DNA from 3 places in the Spongiibacter sp. UBA1325 genome. Region 2 is predicted to be linked to each of the others. Evidence: riboswitches for the same ligand, from Rfam matches in the RefSeq annotation. Region 2 holds a riboswitch; each other region holds the start of a gene.

The links. Region 2 has a riboswitch for cobalamin ahead of B3K78_RS00520 (TonB-dependent receptor domain-containing protein). Riboswitches for the same ligand answer to the same signal wherever they lie in the genome.
Region 1: it holds a riboswitch for cobalamin, as region 2 does, so the genes downstream of both, B3K78_RS05585 (TonB-dependent receptor) here and B3K78_RS00520 (TonB-dependent receptor domain-containing protein) in region 2, are expected to answer to the same signal.
Region 3: it holds a riboswitch for cobalamin, as region 2 does, so the genes downstream of both, B3K78_RS04115 (cobaltochelatase subunit CobN) here and B3K78_RS00520 (TonB-dependent receptor domain-containing protein) in region 2, are expected to answer to the same signal.

The regions. Positions count from the first base shown of each region.
Region 1 covers NZ_DBTD01000005.1:100,989-107,099, reverse strand. The annotation lists gene B3K78_RS05605 (response regulator transcription factor) at 27-566, opposite strand; gene B3K78_RS05600 (ATP-binding protein) at 578-1,837, opposite strand; gene B3K78_RS05595 (transporter) at 1,980-3,023, shown strand; gene B3K78_RS05590 (hypothetical protein) at 3,110-3,649, shown strand; cobalamin riboswitch at 3,680-3,835, shown strand; gene B3K78_RS05585 (TonB-dependent receptor) at 3,946-6,051, shown strand; gene B3K78_RS05580 (PepSY domain-containing protein) at 6,063-6,111, shown strand, end outside.
Region 2 covers NZ_DBTD01000001.1:101,935-108,045, forward strand. The annotation lists gene cobO (cob(I)yrinic acid a,c-diamide adenosyltransferase) at 1-568, opposite strand, end outside; gene B3K78_RS00520 (TonB-dependent receptor domain-containing protein) at 604-2,478, opposite strand; cobalamin riboswitch at 2,570-2,721, opposite strand; gene B3K78_RS00525 (TcaA 3rd/4th domain-containing protein) at 2,829-4,292, opposite strand; gene B3K78_RS00530 (AraC family transcriptional regulator) at 4,562-5,575, opposite strand; gene B3K78_RS00535 (fatty acid desaturase family protein) at 5,721-6,111, shown strand, end outside.
Region 3 covers NZ_DBTD01000004.1:275,240-281,350, forward strand. The annotation lists gene B3K78_RS04105 (aromatic ring-hydroxylating oxygenase subunit alpha) at 1-1,071, opposite strand, end outside; gene B3K78_RS04110 (TetR/AcrR family transcriptional regulator) at 1,203-1,802, shown strand; cobalamin riboswitch at 1,899-2,126, shown strand; gene B3K78_RS04115 (cobaltochelatase subunit CobN) at 2,311-6,111, shown strand, end outside.

The DNA of each region.
Region 1 (6,111 bases), on a different contig from region 2:
GGGGCTGCTGACTTATATAGCCGTTTTTAAGACTTAACTGGCCGCTTCTGTAGTTTTCGCTGCAAGGTGCGTCGGTGCATCCCCAGCTGCCGTGCCGTGGCAGAAATATTGCCATCGTTATCCTTCAGAGCCTGTTGAATATGCTCCCAGGTCATGCGCTCCAGCGACGGTGCGTTACTGGGGGGAAGTGCTTGCCCCGGCTCAGGCTTTGAGCTCTCCTCCAGCGCGGCGAGAATCGCGGCGGTGCCAGCGGGCTTCTGCAGATAATTATCTGCACCCAGTTTTATGGCATCCACTGCGGTCGCGATGCTGGAATAGCCGGTCAGCATCAGCATGCGTATGTCGGGGAAGCGGTTGCGCAAATAGGGAATAATGTTCAGGCCCGACTCCTGGTCAATTTTCAGGTCCACCACCGCATAATTCGGAACGTACTGCTGACAGCATTCGCGGGCCTCATCGAGATTATTCGCCAGCTTTACCTCATAGCCCTTGCGCGTTAGCGAACGTTGCAAGGCGGTGCAAAAGGCGTCGTCATCATCAATGACTAAAAAGCGTTTAGCGGTCATGGCGTATCCCCTCAATAGCTTCGCTGAGTAATCGCGGCCAGCGGCAGGCTTAGCTCCAGGCGACTGCCGCCTTCCGGGCGGCGCTGCCACTGTAGCTGGCCGCCGTAGCGTTCGGCCGTGGCGTGGCTGAGCAATAGGCCCAGCCCGAGGCCCTTTCCTTTGGTGCTGACATAGGCGCGGTGAATACGCCCCTCCGCGCCGGGCAGGCCCGGACCGCGGTCACAAATCGTTATGTATAAATGAATGTCGTCGCGATGAACCGCCAGCGCAACATCGTCGGGGCTGGCGTCGGCGGCATTGTTTAGCAGGTTGAGAATGCTCTGCGAGACGGTGCCGTCTAAGTTGATGGACAGGCTCTTGCAGTCGTCGGCAATGGACACGGCGACAGCGCAAGCGGGGCGCATAAGCTGCCAGCGGTCGATAACACCGTCGATATAGCTAACCACTGCTGTGGCTTCTGCTTGCTGGGTACTCAGGTCGCGAGCGGTGCTCACCAATTTATCGAGAATCTGTTTGCAGTGGTCGACTTGCTCGCTAAGTGCCTCCACATCGTCGGCATAGTTGTCGTCTATTTCGTCCAGCAAATCCTCGCTAATTACCTTAATTGTGGCTAGCGGCGTGCCGAGTTCGTGCGCTGTACCGGCCGCAAGTGTGGCGACGGCGAGCAGTTGTTCGTCTTGTAGCTGGCGTTCACGCACCTGGGCGAGCTCGTTTTCTTTTTGGCGTAGGCTGGACGCCATGGCGGATACGAAGTAGCTAATAAGCAGGGCGCTGACCACGAAGTTCATCCACATGCCGACCATATGCATATTGATGGCCGGGGCGTTGTGCATATGCTGAGCGTGGGGCGAAAGGGGCGCCAGCGGGATGAAGTAAAACAGCAGTAGCCCATATGCCAGTAGCGATACGATGACCAGACCCCAGGTGTAGCGCAGCGGTAGTGTTGTCGCCGAGATGCACAAGGGCACTAACAGGTAAGAGATAAAGGGGTTGCTACTGCCACCGGAGAGGTACAGAACAGCGGTAAAGCCGGCGACATCAATGCACAGTTGAACGAAAAATTCTAAGTCGGTAACGGGCCAGCGCTGATAGCTGCGCCACCAGCAAAAGGCGGCAAAAATAGCGATGACGCCAAGCAGCAGCTCGAGTGTTACGTAGGGCAGGAGCCAGCCAAGCTGGTATTTGGCGAACTGCAAGGCACCGAATTGCCCGGCGATAACAACGCTACGAATCGCGCAGAGTCGGCGCATATTGGCGATGTCTGAGTTCACAGGCCGCTCCAGATAAAGAGGCGAGTATAGCGCTTGTCGCCATGTAGGCGAATGGCTGCGACATTTTGTCGCAGAGAGGGTGGCGGCGATTTTGCTACCATGTAGCCCACTTTAGGCTTAGTCATAACAACAGGCAATTTCTATGTCCCGCTCTACTCTTTGCACGGCGCTGCTGTCGGCTGCGGTTTTAAGCTCAACCCCTGTATTTGCGCACGACGACATTGTGCAGGTGGCGTCGATGGGCGCGGCCGCCCACGGCCCCATTGGGGTAATGGGTGACCACACTCACAAGGCGGGTGAGTGGATGTTCTCCTACCGCTATATGGCGATGGAGATGGAAGGCAATCTCGACGGTGGTGACTCGCTCTCTGCCCGAGAGATTACCGGCACGATGATGAACCCCGGCCCCTATATGGTTGCGCCGCTAAGCATGGATATGGAAATGCATATGTTTGGTGCCATGTATGCACCCAGCGATGACGTTACGCTGATGTTTATGCTGCCCTACCTGAGTAACGAAATGGATCACCAAACGCGCATGGGTGGCCGCTTTACGACAGAGAGCAGTGGTTGGGGCGACGTGAAGGCCTCGGCGCTGGTCACACTGTATACCTCTGCCGATAATGCCCATCGAGTGCACGCCAACCTCGGCCTAAGCTTGCCAACTGGTAGCATTGACGAGCGCGATGACACGCCAGCAATGAAAAATGCCAAGTTGCCCTACCGCATGCAACTGGGTAGTGGCAGCGTCGACCTCCTGCCGGGTGTGACCTACAGCGGTCAGGACGCGTCACTAAGCTGGGGCGCCCAGCTGGCGTTGACCATTCGCAGTGACTACAACGACAACGACTACCGTCTTGGCAATCGCGCCCAAGTAAGTGCGTGGTTGGCGCACAGCTTCTCTCCGGCGTTGAGCGCTTCGCTGCGCGTAACTCACAGCGCCTGGGGAAATATCGACGGTGCGCGAGACGATCTGAATCCGATGATGGTGCCAACGGCGGACCCCGATGCGCAGGGCGGCGAGCGCAGCGAGCTCTCATTGGGCCTCAATTACCTGTTCCTGAAAGGGGCCGCGAAGGGGCACCGGCTGGCGCTGGAATATGGCGAGCCGGTTTACCAGCACTTGGACGGCCCGCAAATGGAACTGGACTCGACGCTAACCGCAGGCTGGCAATACGCATTTTAATGCGCCTGTCATAGAGCTGCGTCAAACTCCTACATCAATGGCATGCTATTCTGGCATGCCATTTTTGGTTGTAAGGGAGTGCAGTAATGTCCAGAAAGCTAGTTATCAATATCCACCTGTATTTAGCCGCGTTCTTTGCGCCGATGGTGGTGATCATGGCGCTCTCAGGTGGGCTCTACCTGTTGGGTGTAAAGGGCAGTGTCGAAAAAGAGACCGTGGCCGTTGTGCCGGTAAAGATCGATACCCAAAGCCCCGACCTGGAGCAGCAGGTGCGCGACTTACTCCAAGAGCAGGGCCTTAACAGCAACTTCCAATATTTGAAGCACCGCGGCGAAAACCTGGATACTCGTCCGACCAACCGTCAGTTCTACCAGTTGTTGCAACGCGACGATGGCCTGCATATTGTCGCTGCCAAGCCCGATTTGATTGCCGCTTTAATCGAGCTGCACAAGGGGCACGGCCCCACGTTGTATAAGCAGTTTGAAATTGCGTTCTCGATGGCGCTGGTCGTGATTATGCTCAGTGGTTTGTATTTGGGCCTTGCCTCAAAAGGGCTGAAAACACGCACCATACAGCTGAGCTTGTCCGGCACAGCGCTATTTCTGATTCTTGCCTTATTGGCCTGACAAACTTGTGCAGCGGGCGAGCTGTGGTATGCTCCCCCGCGTTCTGAAGGTGCCTGTCGACACGAGCAATCGGTCTGGCAGGTTAAACGGGAAGTTTGGTAAACCGCCAAGGTGAATCCAACGCTGCCCCCGCAACGGTGATCATTTCGATGAGAGCCCGATACCGGCCTTTAGACGTTAACAGCAATGAAGCGGAGGGCTTCATGCGTTGGACTTCTTCTGGCCCTTGCGGCTCGCTGTCGAATTCCCTCGTCCCCTCCCTCATGCGTTTTTTAACTTACGTTTGAGGTTTCACAATGAACAATACGCGATGTTTGCTGCTGTGCAGCGGGCTGGTGTGGTGCGCGCCAAATTTTGCGGAGCATCTTCAACTTGAAGAAATGGCGGTGACCGCCGAAGCCGACACGTCGGTGGGCTTATCGTTGTATGAGCAACACCAGGCCGGGTCCCGGCTGGGCTTAACCGTGATGGAAATTCCCGCCAGTGTGGCGGTCATCACCGGAGAAGACATTGCTGAAAAGGGCGACTTCTCGGGCTTGTCTGCGCTAACGCGGGCGGCGGGCTTCGCCGCCAATGCCTCACCGGGAAATGGCGGCAGTGCCACGTCCGTTCGCGGGTTTGCCGGGCACAGTTCGGTGGTTAGCACCTATGATGGCAAGCGCTTGTATGTGGGCAGTGGCACGGTCAGCTTCCCTGCCGACACCTGGACAATGGCGCGCATTGAGGTGCTGCGTGGCCCTGGTTCGGTGATTAATGGTGTGGGCGCCATTGGCGCCACGGTGAATTACGTGCCGAAAAAGCCGTCCTTCGAGAAGGCGCCGAATGAGCTTGATATCAGTGCAGGCAGTTTTGGTTTACGACGTTTTGCGCTGGGCCTGGGGGATGCGGTATCCGACCAGCTCGCCTATCGCATTGATGCGGTGGATCACCGCAGCGATGGTTACGTGGACCGCGCCGATGAACATCGGCAGGCGCTGGCAGTTGGTGTCTTGTTTCAGCAGACGGCGCAGTTGTCGTGGCAGCTTGCCGTCGATATTGCCGACACTGATGCCGCGCCCTACTGGGGAACACCACTGGTCGATGGTCGGGTGCATCCGTCGACACGTCGCAATAATTACAATGTTAGTGATGCCATCGTGTCTTACCAGGATTTGTGGCCGCGGCTCTCTGTCACTTGGCAGATCAGCGAGGCGGCGGTACTGCGCAGTGAACTCTACTACATGCGTGCCGATCGCCACTGGCGCAATGTTGAGAGTTACGCCTACAACTCGGCCTCTGGTGAGGTGGATCGGAGTTTCTATCTGGAAATACTGCACGACCAGGAGCAGTTGGGCTATCGCGCGGATGTCACCTTAGCGCAACCCTTACTGGGGCGTGACAACCGATTCAACATCGGTTTGGAAGTGAACGATATCGACTTCAGCCACCGCAACAACTCCCCTTACCAAGGCAGCAGTAGCGTCGACCTGGAGCAGCCTGCGCCGGGCCGTTGGCGCGACGGTGTGCAGAGTGCCACCAGCGATGACTTCAGCAGTGAGACACAGCAAGTCGCCTTGTTTCTCGACGATCATCTGCAAATCACGCCACAGTGGAGTGCCGTGTTGGGCTTGCGCTACGACCGACTTGAGATCGAGCGCAACGACGTTGCGCGCAGCAACGGCCAGAGCGCGTCGCGCAGTACCTCGTCGCCCAGTGGTGGCAGTTGGCGTGTTGGTGTGGTTTACCAGCCGTCAGAGGAAACCTCTGTCTATGCGCAATACAGCCGTGCACTCGACCCCATTGGATCGGTACTGACATCGGTGAACGATGACGTAGAGCTGGCCAAGGGTGAGCAAGTAGAGCTCGGCGTAAAACAGCAGTACTGGCAGGGGCGTTTGCAAACCAGTTTAGCGGTATACGATATCGTCAAACGCGACCTGTTGAGCGCTGACCCCGGCGGTGTGCAGCGGCAAATTGGTGAGCAATCTTCCCGAGGTATCGAGTGGGAGGTGTATACACAGGTAAGCGAGTCGGTCAGCCTGGATTTTAATCTGGCATTGGCGCGGGCGCGTTACGAGGAGTTCGTGAAAGGTGGCGATGATCTCTCCGGGAACACCCCGCGCAATGTCGCCGAGAAAACCGCCAACCTGTGGCTGCGTTGGCAGTGGCACCCTCACTGGCAGCTCGGTGCGGGCCTGCGCTATGTGGGTAAGCGCTATGCCAACGACAGTAATACCTCGGTATTGCCGTCCTACCGCGTTGTCGACGCGGCCCTTCACTGGCAGGTTAGTGATGCCCTGCAAATAAGTTTGCGCGGTAAAAACCTGTCGGACACCCGCGACTATGTGTTGGCACCCTATGGTGATCAATGGATCCTGGCAGATGGGCGCGCTGCCGACCTCAGTGTGAATTATCGCTTCTGAGGCGCGGCGCGATGAAACTAAAGCGGTATTTATATCTGGGGCATCGCTGGCTGGGTGTGG
Region 2 (6,111 bases):
CGCGAAAGGCGTGTTTTTTATCATCGATCATCGATACGGTGTCGGCCAGTTCTTTGAGGGCTGGCGGCGCACCACGGCCAGTAATAATCACGCTCTGCTCCCGAGGGCGGTTGCGCAGCGCTTCGTAGACTTCTTCGGCGTCGATGTATCCGTACTTCAGTATGTAGGTCAGTTCGTCGAGCAGCACTAAGTGTAATGAGGCATCGTTCAACAGTGTTTTCGTTTGCTGCCAGGCTTGCTGAGCGGCTTCGCGATCGCGTTCCCGGCTTTGTGTTTCCCAGGTAAAACCGGAGCCCATCACAATGAAAGGCACCTCGGGACAGCGCTGTTGCAAGAAATTTCTCTCACCACAATCCCAGGTCCCCTTGATGAACTGCACCACCGCGGCCTTGTAGCCGTGACCAATACAGCGAATCACCGTGCCAAAGCCCGAGCTGGATTTCCCCTTGCCCGGCCCGCTTAAGACGATAAGCACGCCGCGCTCTTCGGTCGCTTTCGCGACCTTGGCGTCGATCAGTGCCTTCTTCCTCTGCATGCGCTGTTGGTGGCGCTTCTCTTCTTCATTCATTGTGACGGAGCTCCATCGCAGTCTACGCGTTCGCCTTAGGGGGCGTAGGTCACGCTTAGCAGGGCTTCACGCCCAATTGACTCATAGTTGCCGAGGCTGAAGTGTCTGGCGCTAACGTAGTCTTTGTCAAACAGGTTCTTTACCAGCAGTTGCAACTTGAGGCTGTCATTGATCTGGTAGGAAACACCGGCATCGACCAGGCCGTAGCCCGGCAATTCGTCGGTATTGCTGGTGTTTTCGTAGCGGTCACTGGTCAAGCGAACACTGGCATTGACTCCCCATTGCTGCCATTGGCGGTCAACATCGATGTTCACCTGGCTATCGGCGCGGCGGCGCAACTCCTTGCCTGAATTTTTATCTTCAGTATCCAAGAGCGTTGCATTGGCTTCGATATGCCACTGTCTTACTACGGTTGCTAAGCTTAGCTCCAGGCCCTCGATGCGCGCTGATTCAATTTGGTCCGGCCCGAAGGTGGCTGGGTTGTATTGAATGAGCTTATCCACGTCATTGATGAAATAGTTAACGCTCCACTGTCCCCAGGCGTGTTTACCGCGCAACTCCAGCTCCCGGTTTTTTGAGCTTTCAGGCTCGAGGTTGGGGTTGCCGTAGCCGGGGTAGTAGAGGTCGTTAAAAGTGGGGGCGTTGAAGCCCTCACCGTAGGAGGCGATCAATTTCATGCCCATGGGTAAGTCCAATCCGGCGGCGGCGTTGCGGGTGTCGCTGGAGCCAAATTGTTCATTACTGTCGTGACGCCATCCCAGTGCGTAGTCGATGCGGCCATAGTCGGCTTGCCATTGCGCAAAGCCTGCATTGTTCTCGCGTTCGTCTTTGCCGTAGCTCAGCGTGCTGTCGACCTCGTCATTAATATGCTCGCCACCCAGGGTGAGTACGTGGTGTTTACCGAGCTGCCAGTCATTCTGGGCAGTGAATTGCTTGCGAGTGGTTTCGAATACATCGCCGCGAAGATTCGCGGCAACCAACGCGGGGTCGCGATAGCGATAGCGCGTTTGGCTTTCATCGGTAGATTGGCCCGCGGTAAGCTTCAGTGCCCAGTTGTCGCTTAGCTGAAATTCACCGCGCAAACCCGCGACGGTAACCGTGCTGTCTGTGTAGGGCTCGCAGGCAAAGTTATTGGGAAACGGTGCGTAGCAGTTGGTGTCGTATTCGCTCTCGCTATCGCTGTGCTGGTACAGCGCGTGAACTTTGGCGCGTGCGTTAAAGCGATGTGACACGCTGAAATTGATAGCCTGCTGCTCAAAACCGTCGTCATCGCCGTGGCGCAGTGCCTTGCTTGTGGTGTTGTCGACGCCGTCGGTCTCCTCGTACAAGCCGCTTAGGCTGAACTGAGTGTCGGCGTTTCCGCCGTTTACGGCAGCAACCGTTTTAACAGTACCCTCGGTGCCCGCGCTAAGTTGTACAAAGGGTTTCACACCATCGGTGTCGTGGTACTTCTTGGTGATGATGTTAATGACACCGCCAATCGCCTCGGAACCATACAAGGCTGAGCGAGGCCCGCGAACAATTTCTACGCGCTCGATCAGCTCCGGGGGCAAGTTAGTGAGCGAGGGACTGCCCAGTGTTGCTGAGCCTACCCGCACGCCGTCAACCAACAGCAGCGTATGATTACTTTGGTTGCCGCGAACAAACAAGCTGGTGGCGGCGCCGCGGCCACCGTTGCGCACGAAGCTGATGCCAGCGGCGCGAGACAGCAATTCTTGCAGGTCGAGCGGTGCGATACGCTCGATATCGGCGCGCTCGAATACCGTGACTGGCGCCAGTACTTCGGCAATGCTTTGCTCAGTGCGCGTGGCGGTAACGACGGTGGTTTCTATTTCGCCGGCGCTGGTAATCAGCGGGCTGGATAAGGCTGCAAGCAGAGCAGTGTTCACAGCAAGTGGACGGTTTTTCATGACTTACCTCAAAGCTAAAAATAGGAAGCAATGAGGGAGGGATAGTGGTGATATACAAGTATATGACCGCTGATGAAGCCCTCCGCTACATCGGGTGATAACTGATTAGGCCGGTTCCGGGCTCTCACCAAAGGTGATTACCGTTGCGGGGGCAGCGTCGGTCTTGTCGAGTGGTCGACTCACCGAACTTCCCGTTTAACCCTCAAACTAATGTCTTTGGGCACCTAACACAGGCGGCGCAACTCTATTCGGGCGCGAAGGCGTTGTCAAATATTCAGCGCCAACGCTCGACTGCGGGCGCCAGGTTCGCAAGCTGGCGGGCTGGTTTGCCAGCCCTGCTTCCGTTGGTATTAATGGAGGTACTTGTCTAGGTCGATCAGTGACTTAGCATTTTCCTTTACCAGTATATCGATAATAAATTCCCGCTCAGGCGTGATGACTTTCATCTTGTGTTTTCCAGAGGGCATATTGGGTAATTTGGTTGGCGGCGTGCGAGAGATGCCGTTTATTTCCAGCTGAATATCGTTGCGGGTCGTCACGATTACGAGCACACCAGTCGATTGCACCACTTTTCCTGCGCCTAATTGTTCCGACATATTGCCCGAGGGTTGCATGTCGAAATCATAGGCAAAGGCGTCGTCGGCTTCTATTTGGACGCTAATCGTCTTGGCACCGAAGAAGTCCTTCCGAACTTGTATGGTGTGCCGACCCTCGGTGAGCTTGCCTACGTAGGGCGTGGCTTTACTTATCTTTCCGCTGGGCTTGCCATCGATGTATACGTCGACATTGTCCATGTTTGCGGTAAGGCGAATATAGCCGCTGCCAAGCTTTTCAAGCCGACTGATCTCTTGGTGGAGCTCCGTGCCATCAAAATAGCGCAAGGGGTAACTGGCGGTGCTGTGATTAGTGGAAAAGCTAAGCGGGACAGTAATTTCCTTGAGCCAAGCATCAATCAGGTGGTGGTATTTCTTTGGCAGCTGACTGAAAAAATGCGCCTTCGAAAAGCCGAGGTGCTTGTTGGCTGTCGCCACCTCTATTACGCCGTCATCTACCGTAATTGTCATACCGTCAGGTACATTACCAGCCCGGGGTTGAACCTGAGCCTTCACGCTGCGCTGGTTTTTGAGCACCCGCTTAAACAGCGCATCTTGCTTGACGATATTTACGACCGTATCTGTGATATTGCGCTCATTGAGCTCGCCGCCGGGTGCTAGCCTTTTTAAGAAATGACTCTGATAGCGATTTAGTCTTTCGCCGTTACGGTATGTTATGCAGCTGTGCAAAGCCGACATGTCTAGGCTGCACAGTATGGCATCACCTTGTTCCGGGACGGATACTTTACCTCCGCTCTCGAGGCGCTTTGTCGTCTCCCATATGAGGCTGGGTTTGCCACTGATACGCCGGTTGCGAGTGGTTGAGGTTTCGGCGCTATGCAGCGGTGACAATAACTCGGTCAGTGCCTGGCTTTGCTCCAGGTAAAGGCGCTTCTTCTTTTTTGCGCCGGCGACGCGATGTTTGTAGTCGCCGTCAGAAAACGCCGCCCAGGATTGAATGTAGTCAATGCTCTTGATGTGCGACTCGGTGAGATTCGCCTCGCGATCTATGGTGTACGCCAGGACAATTTGCTGGGGTGTTTCGGTGCGCGTTGAAATTTCAAATTTTTCCGCCTGTACGTCCATGTGCTCAACAATAATCTTTGTTTGATGGACAAGTTCATCGGGGTAGTACTTGTAGTACTTTGTTGCACAGCCTGAGGAAAGGATAGCCAGCAGGCATAGAGTGAAAACAGAAAGTCCCTGTCGATAACGAGTCATTTGCCATGAATCCTGAAAAATACGAGTAAGATCGCCGCAGGCATTGTGGCGTGCCTGGCGACCAATTGTAGCGAAAATAAAGCGCTTCTGACTTGCAAGCTGCTGAATAAAAGCAGATTAAATGGGCTGCGGCGGTCGCCTTTTTGCTCCTCATGCGGCGTGTTAGCAGGTGGTTGTCGTAGAGTTTGCTTGTCGTAGAGTTTGCTTGTCGCGAATGGCGCCCACTTATGTTTTGCGGTCAGGTAAAGAGCGATGTCAGGGTAGAGAGGCTAGACCTTGTATTGATTTTTTCGGTACTGGCCGGGAGACTGGCCGTGCCAGCGCCGAAAGGCGCGGGTGAAGCTTGCTGTATCCAGGTATCCGAGCTGGGCGGCGAGTTCTTCCAGCGTCATCAGGGAGTTCTTTAGCAGTTGCTCGGCGAGTGAGCGTCGCTCGTCATCAACCAGTTGCCGGAAGCTGGTGTTCTCCTCTTCCAGGCGACGACGCAGGCTGCGCGGTGAGATCGCCAGCGCTGCCGCCGTGTCTTCCAGTGTTGCGCTTAGCCCGAGTTGACAGAGGATCTGGCGACGGACTTGTCCTGCGGTTCCGGTTTCCTGCCGACGTGCCAATTGCGTGCGGCACTGGTCTTCCAGCATTCTCACCAAGTGCGGGTCGTAAGTGGGAAGCGGTCGGTCGGCGTCTTCCGGGGCGATTAACACGGCGGTTCGCGGTGCAGCGAAATGCGGGTTCCAGGCAGCTAAGGTCTCGCTTTTCTCAAGCTCCGCGGTTTGCATTAAGTCCAGCTCCACGGCTTGCACGCTAATGCCTGACAAACCGAGTTCACGCAGTAAATTGAGCGCAGTTGCCAAATCGCGAAGTTTCAGAAATTCCCTGAGCTCAAGTGGGATGGTATCGCCGTTGAGTACAACGCCGAAATGCGTGTCGTTGTCGATCAGGCTCAGTTGGCAGTAGGCAGTGCTTAGCGGTAGATAGCGCATGGCATGTTGCACAGCGTCTCGCAGGCTGCGGCAGGTGCGAAGCGTGAAGCCCCATAAGCCGAAGGTGGCGATGTTGTAGCGCAGGCCCAGTTCAAACCCGATGGCGGGGCTGCCGCCAAGGGCATGCATCACATTCGCGATGACCTGCATTTCCTGCTCGCGGGTAATCAGGCTTTCTGTTTCGGCAAGGTCGCTGTCGGAAATACCGGTGTTTTGCAGGCAGCATTGTTGGCTAACGCCGCGCTCGGCTGCAAAGTTGACCATGACCTGGGCCATGGTAATTGGGTGAAGAATATCCGCGTTCATCGCCCGGCTAGCTCCGTCTGCCGCCGCAGCCGGCACGCGATGTGTGGTGGTCTGCTATGCCCTGATGACGGCCAGAAATGCCCTTCTGGTTGAGCGACGCTGTCTGTAGTGTGCTGGCCTGTCATCAATGCTCGGAGAATAATCGGTGGAAAAGAATCATAGCACAGCTAATCGGCGGGCTATTGTGGTGGCCAAGCGCTACATGGGAGAGTTTGCCTGGCCAACGGTGCTACTCACTATGTTAGTTGTCGGTGCTTTTATTGCTAACTTGGCACTGTTCATCGCCGGTGTGGTGCCGTGGTGGCTGGCGACGCTGGTGTATGCCGCGCTCACCTACACGGCCTACACGCCTTTGCACGAAGCCACCCACGCGAATATTCATGGTGATCATGCATCGTTGAAATGGCTGAACGATGCCTGTGGGTTTGTTGTTGCCCCCATTATTATGATCCCTTACGCATCGCACACGGTGGAGCACTTTACCCATCACCGCTATACCAATCAGCAGGGTAAGGACCCGGACTATATGCTCCACA
Region 3 (6,111 bases), on a different contig from region 2:
CGCTTCGTTTGCGCCTGAACGCAGCCCCTGTTGTATGCTTTCGCCAATTGCAAAATCCTCGCTGAGCGTTTTTACGGTTATCGCATGATTTTTCGCCCAGTGCGCCAGGTCTTTGTCCGTTTCGACGCGGTTTTTCGGCACCAGTGTACACAGCCGCATGCGGGTAGACGACGCGCTGAGTGGCTCAAAGTGCACCCATCCAATATGGTCAGACTGCACCAAGAGCTGGGTGGTTGGGAACAAGGTGTAGACCACCTGAGCATGGTCGCGCAGCTGCCAGTCAGCTTCAGCTTGTGTGCGCAAGTCGGCCATTGAGCGCTTGGCAAGTATGGAGCGCAGGTGCGGCCCGCTGCTTTCGTAGCTCGATAAGTTGTCGAAGAAGTAAGGCGCGATGGTGTTTCGGTGGGCCACGCGGAAGTGATAGGCCTCTATGCCGCCCTCCACCAACAACTTCCAATTCACCTCGCGGGTTTGCTCCTCTACGTGGAGAAGCTGCAGCGACTCGCCGCCAAACCATGAAAAGTCCGGGGCATAGTCCTGCAAAAAGGCGGGGATATCCGGCGCTTCTTCGCCGGCCGGATTTACCCACAGCCAACCACCAAACTCGCTGCAACCAAGTCGTTTTAAGCCGTGTTGGGCGCGGTCCAGATCGGGGAAGCCCAGCTTTTGATGGGGTACACCAATAAGCTCGCCGCGGTTGTCCCAGGTCCAGGCGTGGTAGGGGCAGGTGAAGCGGTGTTTGCAGCCAGATTGTTCATCTACCAATCGCGTGCCCCGGTGGCGGCAAACATTTAAAAAAACATGCACGTGGCCATCGGCATCGCGGGTGATCAGCAGAGGTAAGCCGGCCAGTGTGCGGCGCAGAAAAGCGCCGGGTTCTTTCAGCTCGCTGCTGTGCACCAGAGGCTGGGGTAGTCGCCGGAAAATGGCGGCCTGTTCCCGCTCGAAAATCGACGCCGAATAGTAGTGCTCAACAGGGTTATGGCTAACGCTGTCGTCAAGAAAGGCAGACTTTTCTTCATTGAGTTTCAGCAACTCGTTAATGCGATGAATTTCAGTTGTGTGTTTCACGCTGCGACCCCTTGCGATTTACGCGGCTTACCATGTGGTAAGTGAAACCATACTTACCACATGGTAAGCTGTCAAGCGGCGATAAGTGTGGCAAACAGCCCGTTTGAAAAAAACAGTAGGAGCGCATGGTGATGAGTGAGGCAGCGGATACGCGACAGCAATTTTTGTCGGTGGCAACACGTCTGTTTGCCGAGCGCGGTTTCTATGGCACCAGCATCGCGGCCATTGCCGACGAGTTGCCCTATACCAAGCAGGCCCTGCTTCACCACTTTGGCAGCAAGGAAAAGCTATACGGCGAAGTGCTGAAAGGAATTTCTGACCAGTTAATGGCAGAACTAGAGGCAGCGCGCGATGCCACAAGCGGCGAGGGTAGCAGTGCCTTGGAAGACACGCTGATACGCTTTTACCGCCTGCTGGAAGGGCAGACCCACAAAACGCAGCTGCTAATGCGCGAACTCCTGGACAACAAACACCGCGCAACCTCTGCCAATATCTGGTACCTGCGGCCATTTTTGGAGTCGCTTATCGCGTTGGCCAAGCAGGCCTCGCCTTCCACCTTTTCGTCCGATGCTCAGGCCTTAATTACCGTGTATCAGCTGCTGGGAGCGATGAATTACTTTCTGGTTTCCGAGCCGACATTGAGCCAGATGTTTGGTGAGGAAATGTATCGCGAACTGCGCAGCGGCTACGAGGAGAAACTCAGAGTATTGATCTCGCAAGCCATTGGCTGACCCACACAAATTTCGCGTGATCAAAAATCGCCTGGCGTCTGCTACCCGGTATTTAGTGCCCGCGCCTTTGTCTTGACCGAGTTAATTAAGTCGGTATGATCGCTCCCTGTTCCAGGTGCCCAATTGTTGTTTTACTTGGGTTAAACGGGAAACAGGTGCGCATACTGTGCTGATTCTGGCCATGCATGCTAGCCCTGTGCTGCCCCCGCAACGGTAATCAGAAGTAGTTTGGCACGGCCACTGTCTCACGACGGGAAGGCGTCAAACATTTGGAGAGATCCACTTCTGTAAGCCCGGAGACCGGCCTGAACACAGTGCGTAGTTGCGGTGGGCGACGTAGCAGGGCCAGTTTTCCCTTCTAAATTCCTCCCTTTTCGACAACCGCGTTTTATCAATCACATGCGGGTGGGCATGCGAGCGCAATAGCTGGTTATGCCAGTTGTCGAGACGTCCACTTGCACGCGGTATCACAGCCTTACTTTGGCTGCCGTACAGGAAGGGACTTCGGGTGAATCAGCATTTTAACAAGTGGCACTGGACTAAGGCGTTACTGGTATTCCTCCTCGCACTGACTGCGAGCTTGCTGTGCTCGGCGGCGCAGGCTAGCCTCGTGATCGTCTCCGACCGCTCTTCCTCGGTGCTGGTGGCGGGCGCTCACCGCTATCTTGATAAGAAGCCGCAGGCGGATATAGCGATTCGCACCGTTAGCCAAGTAGAGCGACTGAACGACGCAGATTTACAGCAGCTACTGTTGAGTCACCATTCCTTACTTCTCGCGGGGGTGTTCGGCGAATCCGTCGAACGCCTGCTGGCAATGGCGTATCCGCGCGGTCAACGCCGCTTTGTATTGCACAGTGACAACCGGCTTATGGCGCTGCAGCGCGATGCCAATGGGCAGCTGTTTTCCAGCGCCGTTAGTCAGCAGTTTGTGGGCAGCGAGGGCCTGGCGCTGGATGCTGAGTCACTGGCGGCCAGCCAGCAAAAATTTCCCGATTACAGCGCGTGGTTGCAGGCACGGGCGTATTGGATTCACCGCTCGGCGGTGAATGCCGAGTCGTTGATTGCGCTGCTGAATGATGGGGATGTCGCACCACTGCGAGAACAGGCGCCGCTGCGTTTGGCCTTACACGGTAAACAAGGGGAGCGTTGGCTGACGAGTGACGAGCTGGACCAATCACTGTCTGCCGATAAGCCCATTGTTTGGGTGCTCGACCACAACACCGGCGACCTCAACGGTGAATGGGCGTTGCATCGCGCTATTTGCGCAAACCAGCAGTGGCAGTGCGTCTCGTTATTGGCGGCATGGGGTGAGCCCAGCGTCGACGCTGTAGATACCATCGCAACGCTAATGGCCGGTAAGCGTGCGGCGACGCCCTCGGTCATTATTTCTCTGCAGGACTTTGTGGTTGGCGGCGGTGAAGGTCGCCAAGCGGTTCTCGACGCTCTGAAAGCGCTGAACTTGCCCGTGTTGAAAGGCCTGCGGGTGCTGGACTGGGGCTATAGTGACTGGCAGCTTTCCGCTCAGGGTTTGCCGGCAGATTCAGTGCACTACCGTTTGGCCATGCCCGAACTCCAGGGCATTGGACAGGCGCAAATTCTCTCGCTGGCGTCAGACTCCGGTATCGACCCGGCCACCGGTGCCAGGCTGCGTCGCAGCGAAGTGGTCGACGCTGAGTTGGCCCGGCAACTGCGGCGGGTAGAGCGTTGGTTGGCGCTGCAAAACAAGCGCAACGTCGATAAACGGATCGCCATTGTCTACTACAACCACCCCCCCGGTCGCCACAATATCGGCGCAGATAATCTCAATGTCCCCGACAGTTTGCTGGAAATGCTGCAGGTACTGCAGTCTGCGGGCTATCACACCGGAAAGCTCCCAGAGAGTACCGAGGCCTTGCTGAGTTTGCTGCAGGAAAGGGGGGTGAATTTACCCGAAGATCGCCAGGCATTGGCGGAGATGTCTGGTAAGGTCGCCAGCCTGAGTGCAAACGATTATCGGAAGTGGTTTGCCACGCTGCCCAAGGTTGTGCAGCAAGAAATGGTGGCTGGCCCGCTGGGTGAATTACACCAGCGCATGGTGAGTCAGCTTGAGAGGCTCAGCGCACTTCAGGATTTTCGCCTGCGCCATAAACGTTTAACGCTACTCACCGAGAGTATGCACAATACCGTCACGAATCTTCACCACGCCCTCGATGGTGTGCGTCAAAAAAGCCGCAATCGGGCGCTGGATTTATTGGAGCAGCTAGAGCGCGAATACCAGACGCAAATTGATGCCGTGGCCAGTGGTGGCCAAGCGTCATGGCGGGCCGCCGAGGCGCGGGTGGCAGCGCTGGTTGCGCTGGGCATTGAAGGCATTCGCGGCTGGGGCGATGCCCCCGGCAAGGTAATGGTTTGGGACGAGCGTTTGCTGGTGCCCGGCGTTCGCTTTGGCAATGTCTTCGTCGGCCCGCAGCCACCGCGGGGCTGGGAACTGAACGAAGAGCTGTTGCACGCCAATTTGAGTTTTCCGCCGCCGCATCAGTACCTGGCGTTCTATCGTTACTTGCAGGATGACTTTGGCGCCGATGCGCTGGTGCATGTGGGTCGTCATTCCACCTACGAGTTTTTGCCGCGCCGGGGTGTGGGCCTGGGGGAAGACGACTACCCGAGCATTATCGCGGGTGATCTGCCGGGGGTGTATCCCTATATCGTCGATGGCGTTGGCGAGGGGATTCAAGCCAAGCGTCGTGGCCTGGCGGTGATGGTGGATCACTTAACGCCGCCTCTGGCAGTTACTGAACTTTACGATGAGCTATTGGAAGTGCGGCAGTTAGTGGAGAGCGCCGAGGCCGCGAGTGACCCGTTTACCCGCAGCGGCGCGCTGGCGCAGCTCAGGGCGAAAATCGATGAATATGGTCTGCGCGATGAGCTGGAAGCGTCGATGGACGAAGAGCTAAAAGTGCGAGGTATCGGTTTTGAAGAGATCGATGAAGAGCTCTTTCTCCACGAAGTCGGCCACTACCTGACCCATGTTCAGGAAGACTTTATGCCGCTGGGCTTGCATGTATTGGGTCGCGATTGGAGCCCGGCCGGCGTTGATACCATGTTGGCTTCGATGGCGGATAGCGGCGCGACTGAGGCTGAAAAAGCGGTGTGGCGGCGAGACCTGACGCGTTCTCCCAAAGCCGAGATGGCCGCGCTACTCAATGGCTTAAATGGGCGCTTTGTTGCGCCCGGTAAAGGCAACGACCCGATTCGAACTCCCGAGGCCCTGCCCACGGGGCGCAACTTCCACGCCCTGGACGGCAGTCTTATTCCCAGTAAGCTCGGCTATCAGGTTGGGCGCCAGTTGGCTGATCAGGTGCTTCGCGGTGAGCAAAGCGATGAGGTTCTGCTGCGTGAAAACGCCCAGCGCGTTGCCGCCAAATACGGCGAATCGGGCCCTGCCAATAAACAGGGCGTGATTCTTTGGGCCTCGGATGCGGTGCGGGACGAAGGGGCGATGGTGGCCTTTGGCCTAAAGCTGCTGGGTATGCGGCCGGTGTGGAACAGTCGCGGCATTGTAAAAGGGCTGGAGCGCATCGAGCTTGGCGAGGATCAGCCCCGGCGTATGGACGTGTTGTTTACCGCCTCTGGGCTGTTTCGCGATTTATACGGGCGACACATGAACTTGCTTGATCGCGCCGTGTTAATGGCGGTGGATGCCAGCCGCGACATCATCGCAGAGCGATACCCGAATTTACGGCCCGCCCTCAATGCCGCGCTGGCGCTGATCGAAGATACCGCAGCTGGTGGTCGCGAGCCGCTGGAGAAAAACCAAGTGGCGACTAACTGGGTGGTAGAGGCGCGCGCGATGCTCGCCGCGCAGCCGGGGATGGGTGCCAGTGAAGTGGGGCGGCAAGCCAGCCTGCGCGTCTTTGGTATTGCGCCGGGCGGTTACGGCGCAGGTATTAACCGACTGGTTGAGCGTTCAGGTGCCTGGCAAGACCGGAAGGAGCTGGGTGAGGTCTACCTCAAGCGCATGGGGCATGCCTTCGGCGTGGGTTTGCAGGGCGACGCGGCGCAGCAGGTGTTTCGCGACCAGCTGGCGGGTGTATCCAAAACCTTTCTCGGGCGCGCCAGTAACCTCTATGGTTTGATCGACAATAACGACGCCTTCGACTACCTCGGCGGTTTTAATTTGGCCGTGGAAACCGTCACCGGTCGACAGCCGGAAAGCGCGGTGATCAATCATGCCCGCAGCGATGCGCTGCGTATGGACAGCTTACAGAAAACGCTCGCCACCGAGTTGCGCGGTCGTTTCTTCAATCCACAGTGGATCAAACCCCTAATG